DNA from 2 places in the Hydrogenophaga sp. GW101-3F08 genome. Region 1 is predicted to be linked to the other one. Evidence: predicted binding sites of a transcription regulator. Region 1 holds the regulator's gene; the other holds the start of a gene.
The links. Region 1 encodes sigma-54, which starts transcription at its own class of promoters, with help from an activator protein. Its sites were predicted from a motif close to TGGCANGNAANCTGCTTT; they were not measured.

Region 1 (3,770 bases):
GTGGTCAAGAGCGTTTCACTCACGGTGGACAAGGGTGAGGTGGTGGGTCTGCTGGGCCCCAACGGCGCGGGCAAGACCACCTCGTTCTACATGATCGTGGGGCTGTTGCGCGCCGACGGCGGCGAGATCCTGCTGGACGGGCAGCGCATCGAGGCGCTGCCCATTCACCGGCGGGCCCGGCTGGGCCTGGGCTACCTGCCGCAGGAAGCCTCCATCTTTCGCAAGCTCACGGTGGAGCAGAACGTGCGAGCCGTGCTGGAGTTGCAGCGCGACGAGGACGGCAAACCCCTGTCCGCCACCGAGATCACGCACCGGTTGGACGAGCTGCTCAAGGACCTGCGGGTGGACCATCTGCGCGACTCGCCCGCGCCCTCGCTCTCCGGCGGGGAGCGGCGCCGGGTGGAGATTGCCCGCGCGCTGGCCACCCGGCCGCGCTTCATTCTGCTGGACGAACCGTTTGCCGGTATCGATCCGATCGCCGTGATCGAGATCCAGCACATCATTGGCTTCCTGAAATCGCGTGGCATCGGGGTACTGATCACCGACCACAACGTGCGCGAGACCCTGGGTATCTGCGATCACGCCTACATCATCAGCGACGGACAGGTGCTCGCCAGCGGCACCACGGCCGAGATCGTGGAGAACGCCGAAGTGCGCCGGGTGTACCTCGGCGAGCATTTCAGGATGTGATGCATGAGGCCCCTGTGTGTCTCGTGCCCGCCGGCCCGACCCGGCTCCCGCACCGCTGCGCGACCCGCGCGCCGGGTCGCTGTCCCTCCGTTTTGCCGGCCTGACGCATGAAACAAGGCCTGTCGCTGCGCGTCTCCCAGCATCTGGCGCTCACGCCCCAGCTGCAGCAGTCGATCCGTCTGCTGCAGCTGTCCACGCTGGAGATGGCGCAGGAGGTCGAGCAGATGCTCGACGAGAACCCGTTTCTGGAGCGCACCGAGGAGCTCGCCGAACGCGAGGCGTTTGGTCTGGAGCAGATCGACGCGCCGGTGAGCGCGGGCGAGCAGATCGCCGAAGCCACGGTGGCGGCTGCCAGCGACCTGGCCCCGGCCGCCGAATTCGACGGCCCGTTGCCGCCTGCGTCGTCCACCGTGTCGCCGGTCGACGGCGGCGAAGGCGGTGAGGGCGAGGCGCTGGAGAGCCGGCTCGATGGCGCCGCGCCGATGGAAGAGAGCTGGGAAGGCGACGGCACGGTCGAGATGGCGCCCGATGACAGCGAGTGGGGCGGCGACGCGCCGCCGCGCAACAACAACTCGTCGGGCGACGACGACGAAACCGCCAGCGCAGCCGACCTCGCGCGCGTGCCCGTCAGCCTGCAGGACCACCTGCACGACCAGGCCCGCTGCCTGCGCCTGAGCGACGAGGACAGCGCCGCGCTGTATTTCCTGATCGAGTCGCTCAACGACGACGGTTACCTCGAAGAGCGCCTGTCCGAGCTGGCTGGCGCCTGGTTGCGGCTCTCGGCCCCGCCGGGCAAGCCGGTCGATCCGCAGGAGCACCTGGAGGAACTCGAAGCGCTCGAACAGCGCCTGGGCGTGGCGCTGCAGCTGCTGCAACACATGGAGCCTTCGGGTGTGGGCGCGCGCGACCTGGGCGAATGCCTGCGCCTGCAGATCCTGGAGCTGCGCAACAGCCCCGAGGCGCGGGCCGCGCTGGCCATCTGCAGCCAGCCGCTGGAGCTCATGGCCAAGCGCGACATCAAGCGCCTGTGCAACCTGTGTGGCCTGGACGACGCCACCGTGCGCGCCGCCCTGGCCTTGATCGCCCGGCTCGAACCCAAGCCCGGGCGCCGCTTCGTCGATGTCGAGCGCAACGTGGTCGTGCCCGACGTCATCGTCACCCGCGCCGGGCGCGGCTTCAAGGTCCAGCTCAACGCCGAGGTCATGCCGCGCCTGCGCGTGCACGACGTGTACGCCAATGCCATGCGGCAGAACCGGGGCGGACGCGACAACGGCGGCGAAGCCGGCCACGCCGCCATGCAGCAGCGGCTGCAGGAAGCCCGCTGGTTCATCAAGAACATCCAGCAGCGCTTCGACACCATCCTGCGCGTCTCCAGCGCCATCGTCGAGCGCCAGCGCAACTTCTTCATGCACGGCGAACTCGCCATGCGCCCGCTGGTGCTGCGCGAGATCGCCGACGAACTCGGCCTGCACGAGTCCACCATCAGCCGCGTGACCACCGCCAAATACATGGCCACGCCCTTCGGCACCTACGAACTGAAGTATTTCTTCGGCTCCAGCCTGGGCACCGAAACCGGCGGCAACGCATCGAGCACTGCGGTGCGCGCGCTGCTCAAGCAATTCATCGCCTCCGAAGAGCCGGGCAAGCCGCTGTCGGACAACCAGCTCTCCGACCTGCTGCGCGAGCAGGGCATCGAGTGCGCGCGCCGCACCGTGGCCAAGTACCGTGAGGCCTTGCGCATCGCGCCAGCGAACCTGCGCAAAGCGCTCTGAACACCCCCTGCCGTGAACCAACTCCAACTCTTTCTTCCCTGCGCCGCCGGCGTCGAGGACTTCCTCGCCGCCGAGGTGCAGCGCATCACCAACGAGCCGCTGGCCTTCAAGGCGCGTGGCGGCGTGGGGGTGCGGGCATCGTGGCGCGACGCCATGCGCCTGAACCTGCACAGCCGCCTGACGCAGCGCGTGCTGGTGCAGCTCTGGCACGGCGAGTACCGCAACGAGAACGACCTGTACAACGCCGCGGGCGACGTGGCCTGGGAAATCTGGTTCACCCCGGCGCAGACCATCAAGGTCGAGATCACCGCGCAGCACAGCCCGCTGACCTCGCTCAACTTTGCCGCGCTCAAGATCAAGGACGCCATCTGCGACCGCTTCCGTGCCAAGCGCGGCGAGCGCCCCAGCGTGGACACCACCTGGCCCGACGTGCGCATCTACGCCCACCTCACCACCGACAGCGTCACGCTCTACATCGACACCTCGGGTGAGCCGCTGTTCAAGCGCGGCTGGCGCGAAGACAAGGGCGACGCGCCGCTGAAGGAAACCCTGGCCGCCGCCATGATCGCCGCCACCGGCTGGGACGCCTGCGCCGACCAGCCGCTCGACGACATTCCCCCGCTCTACGACCCCTGCTGCGGCAGTGGCACGGTGGTGATCGAAGCCGCGCAGATTGCACTGAACATTCCGCCCGGCCTGCTGCGCCGTTTCGCGTTTGAAAAGATGCTGCCGTTCCAGGCCCACGTGTGGCAGGCCATCCGGGACGATGCCGCGCGCCAGCAGCGCGAGTGGCCGGCGGGCCACGCGCCCATCGTCTTCGGCAGCGACGTGTCGTTCCGCATGGTCGACTTCGCGCAGCGCAACGCCGAGCGCGCCGGCGTGGCCCACGCCATCGAGCTGCGCGGCGGCGACGCCCTGCAGCGCATGCCACCCAGCCAGACGCCCGGCGTGATGCTGCTCAACCCGCCGTATGGCGAGCGCATCGCCGCCGCCGGTGTGGCCGGTGAAAACGCCAGCGCGCGTGCGCTGCGCCAGGCGCCGCGTACACCGCGCACTTTCAGCGTGGGGCAGGCCGCGCCGCCCGCGCCCGGCCAGGGCCGCGGGGAGCCGGAGGTTTCGCGGCTGGGCCGCGAGAGTGCGCAGATGGCCGATGGCGGCGACGGCAGTGAGTTTTTCCAGCAGCTCGCGGCCCACTGGAAGAGCCACTACGCCGGCTGGAGCGCCTGGCTGCTCACGCCCGACCTCAAGCTGCCCGGCAAGATGCGTTTCAAGGAATCGCGCCGCGTGCCGCTGTGGAACGGCCCCATC
Region 2 (3,770 bases), on a different contig from region 1:
CAGCAGGCTGATGAGCGGGTTGAACATGCGGCTCAGAAACTCGAAGCGGCCGATGGCGAAACCGGCGGGAATGCCCACCAGCGCCGCCATGCCGAAGCCAATGGCCACGCGCTGCAGCGAGGCCAGCACGTTCCAGCCAATGCCCTGGTCGTTCGGACCTTCGCGGTAGAACGGGTCGGAGAACACCTGCACCGCCTGCGCCCAGGTTTCGGCGGGTTTGGGGATGCCGCTGTTGCTGGTGCTGGCGATCAGTTGCCAGATCAGCACCAGGCAGGCCAGGCCCATGATGGGCGGCAACACCGCCATCCAGAAACCGCGGAAATCACGGCTCGCGGCCGAAGGGCGGGCGCTGACCGCGGCGGGCGCCACGGTGTCGGCGACGGGGGCATTGGCGTGGGGTGCGCTCATGGCTCTTCCAATGGGGCTGGCATGGGAGTTGGCGGGCGGCGCGATGGCCTCCAGCGGTGAATGAAATACGGCGCTGACCATGGTGGATGTCCTTTCAGTGCAACGAGCGAAATGCCTTCAAACGAGCGAGGTGCCTTCAATCCAAGAACGCCGCGGAACCGGCTTCGCCGGGCCGCCAGCGTTGCCCCCCTCCGGGGGGTGACGGCCAACGGCCGGCGCGGGGGGCATCAAAGCTCAAGCTTTGATCTTGAATGAGTCGGCGTACTTCGCTGGGTCCTTGCCGTCCCACACCACGCCGTCGATGAACTTGGCGCTGCGCATTTCGGACTTGGGCAGCGATGTCTTGCTGGCGCTGGCGGCCTCTTTGAAGATGTCGATGCGGTTGACGGCCTTGGCCACGGCCAGGTAGTCGGGGTGGCTCTTGAGCAGGCCCCAGCGCTTGTGTTGGGTGAGGAACCACATGCCGTCGGACAGGTAGGGGAAGTTCGCCGCACCGTCGTTGTAGAACTTCATGTGGTTGGGGTCGTCCCAGGTCTTGCCCAGGCCGTTCTGGTAGCGGCCCAGGATGCGCTGGTTGATCGCGTCCACGCCGGTGTTCACGTACGAGCGCTGGGCGATGGTTTCGGCCATCTTGTTCTTGTTCTGCAGGCCGGCGTCGATCCACTTGCCGGCTTCCAGGATGGCGGCCGTCACGGCGCGCGCGGTGTTGGGGTTCTTGGCGACGAAATCGGCCGTGGTGCCCAGCACCTTTTCGGGGTGGTCTTTCCAGATGTCCTGCGTGGTGTTGGCGGTGATGCCGATGCCGTCCATGATGGCGCGGTGGTTCCAGGGCTCGCCGACGCAGAAGCCGTCCATGTTGCCCACGCGCATGTTGGCCACCATCTGGGGCGGGGGCACCACGATGGCGCGCGCGTCCTTCATCGGATCGATGCCGGCGCTGGCCAGCCAGTAGTAGAGCCACATGGCGTGGGTGCCGGTGGGGAAGGTCTGGGCGAAGGTGTATTCGCGCTTCTCGGTGGCCATCAGCTTGGCCAGCGAGGGGCCGTCCACGGCGCCTTTTTCCGCCAGCTTTTTCGACAGTGTGATGGCCTGGCCGTTCTGCTGCAGGTTCATCAGGATGGCCATGTCCTTCTTGGGCCCGGCGGTGCCGAGCTGCAGGCCGTAGATCAGGCCGTAGAGCACGTGGGCGAAGTCCAGCTCACCGTTGACGAGTTTGTCGCGCACACCGGCCCAGCTGGCTTCCTTGGTGGGGATGATCTTCACGCCGTATTTCTTGTCCAGGCCGAGTTCGGCCGCCATCACCACGCTGGCGCAGTCGGTCAGGGGGATGAAGCCGATCTTGACCTCGGTCTTTTCCGGCGCGTCGGAGCCGGCGGCCCAGACGCCGCTGTGGCCCAGGGTGGAAAAGAAGGTGGCGGTGGCCGCACCCTTCTTGATGAAGTCGCGGCGCGAGGCCTGGGCCGGGGTGCCGGCGTCGGCCGGGCTGGCGGCAGCGATCGGGGTGGTGGTGTCTGCGGTCATGTCCAACTCCTTGCTGATGAAAAAAATCGGTGGCCAAAAACAAAACGGCGCCCATTTCCTGGCCTGCGCTGCGCTGGCTGGAAATGGACGCCGTTGTCCTGTGTCTGGGAAGACTTCGGGGTTTGCGCCGCCGTTGGCGCAGGTCCCGTTGCTGAGTACTAAGCAGAGACCGTGCCAGGTCTCGGGTTCTGCAGCGGTTCGACGGAAAGATCTTTGTTATTGAAGGAAAAAAGAGATTCTCGGCGTCACCGGATGTCGGCGAAACGGGGCTGGAAGGGGCGGGGACCCGGTGCGGGGGCTTCAGCTTGGTGCATCGGCCCTGAGGGGGCACGGGTTTTGTGCGCCGCAGCACGGCAGCGCCGTGCGCACCGGTTTCAGCGCCGCCGTTCGGGCAACACCTCGGCCATGGACAGCACCGCTTCGGCCACGTCGATGAGGCGGCGGTTCTGGTTCATGGCCATCTGGCGCAGGGTCTTGTGGGCTTCGGTTTCGCTCAGGTTGCGGTGCGCCATCAGCAGGCCCTTGGCGCGCTCCACCAGCTTGCGCTCGTTGAGGCTGGCGCGCACGGTGTCGAGCTCGTCGCTGATGGCCTGCAGGCGGCGCGCCTGGTCCTGCACCAGGTCGAGGATGGAGCGGTCGAGCTGCGCGCCGTAGCCCTGCGCCGGGCCGGGCCCGCTCACGTGCTCGGGCACCGGGTCGTGAAAGAACGAGAGTGCGTCGGCCGGCTCGGTGGCGGCGGGGTGCAGGCTCTGGAAGGCCAGCAGCTCGGCCAGGGCGGCCTGGGTCTTGTGCTCGCACAGGCGCTGCAGGCTGTCGGCAAGCCGGTCTTCCACCGTTTTCATGCGGTCCATGCGCAGGCTGCAGCAGTCGAACCAGGGCTGGCTCTGGTTGGCGTCGAGCGCGCTGCCGTGGGGGGCGGTGCACAGCACGCGGCGCATGCGCTCGAGTTCGGCGCGGGCGGACACGGTGTCGCGGTCGGCGCTGGCCCAGAGCGTGGCCAGCTCGTCGCTGGCGAATTCCTTGAACACCTGCAGGCAGCGCTCCTGCGAGTCGATCAGGTGCAGCAGGCGCTGCTGCTCGGCACCGCTGGCCAGGCCGCTGGCGAACAGGGCCGAGCCCGTGGCGCGCTCCTGGCCGGCGAATTCCTTGCCCTGCATGAAGTTGAACAGGGCCACCAGCTGGCGCGAGATGGCGGGGTCGCTGGCGCTGTCGGCGGCTTCGAACACCACCGCCAGCAGGGCGGCGATCAGGCGCACCAGGGCTTCGGTGGATTCGCGTGCCGTCCAGGCCTGGGTGTCGATGCGCTCGCGCAGGGCGGGCAGGGCGTCCAGCCCCTGCAGCGCGTAGGCGATGCGGCTGAACAGGCGCGCGCCGTGGCCCAGGTGCGCGGCCTGGGTGTCCAGGCTGTCGAAGCAGCGGCGCAGCTCGGCTTCGGTGGCCTGGCAGTCGGCGATCTGCTGCTGGCGCGGCTCGGCGAAGCGGGTGCCCTGCGAGCCCAGAAACAGGTTGGACAGCCCACGCTCGCGCTGCAGGCCGTGGATCAGCCGGCCGGTCACGTTCACCAGCGCGCTGGTGAGCGAGAGCTGGCGCAGGGCGTCGATCTCGCAGCGCTTGGCGGCGATGAGGAAATTGAGGCCCGATTTCAGGGGCAGGGCGGTGGGGGTCATGCAAAGCGGGGTGCAGCAATATTCGTGCCCCACCACGGTGCGGACCGGTCGCGCCCGGTGCGGGCGCCAGGTTTGTCAGCCCAAGGCCGTGGCCAGGGGCGCCTGCTGGCGGGCGGGTGGGGGCGCGAGCTGGGCGCGCAGGCCCACCACACCACCCACCACGATGAGGGCCGG

Region 2: AC07YZ_RS06955 (CmpA/NrtA family ABC transporter substrate-binding protein) is a predicted target of sigma-54. The motif match lies at 2,089-2,106, and genes of this name have one in related genera.

Annotation. Positions count from the first base shown of each region.
Region 1 covers NZ_JBWKZP010000003.1:401,687-405,456, reverse strand. Annotated here, with positions in the region: gene lptB (LPS export ABC transporter ATP-binding protein) at 1-690, shown strand, start outside; gene rpoN (RNA polymerase factor sigma-54) at 798-2,462, shown strand; gene AC07YZ_RS11330 (THUMP domain-containing class I SAM-dependent RNA methyltransferase) at 2,475-3,770, shown strand, end outside.
Region 2 covers NZ_JBWKZP010000002.1:274,529-278,298, forward strand. Annotated here, with positions in the region: gene ntrB (nitrate ABC transporter permease) at 1-489, opposite strand, end outside; gene AC07YZ_RS06955 (CmpA/NrtA family ABC transporter substrate-binding protein) at 643-1,929, opposite strand; gene AC07YZ_RS06960 (nitrate- and nitrite sensing domain-containing protein) at 2,304-3,575, opposite strand; gene cobA (uroporphyrinogen-III C-methyltransferase) at 3,672-3,770, opposite strand, start outside.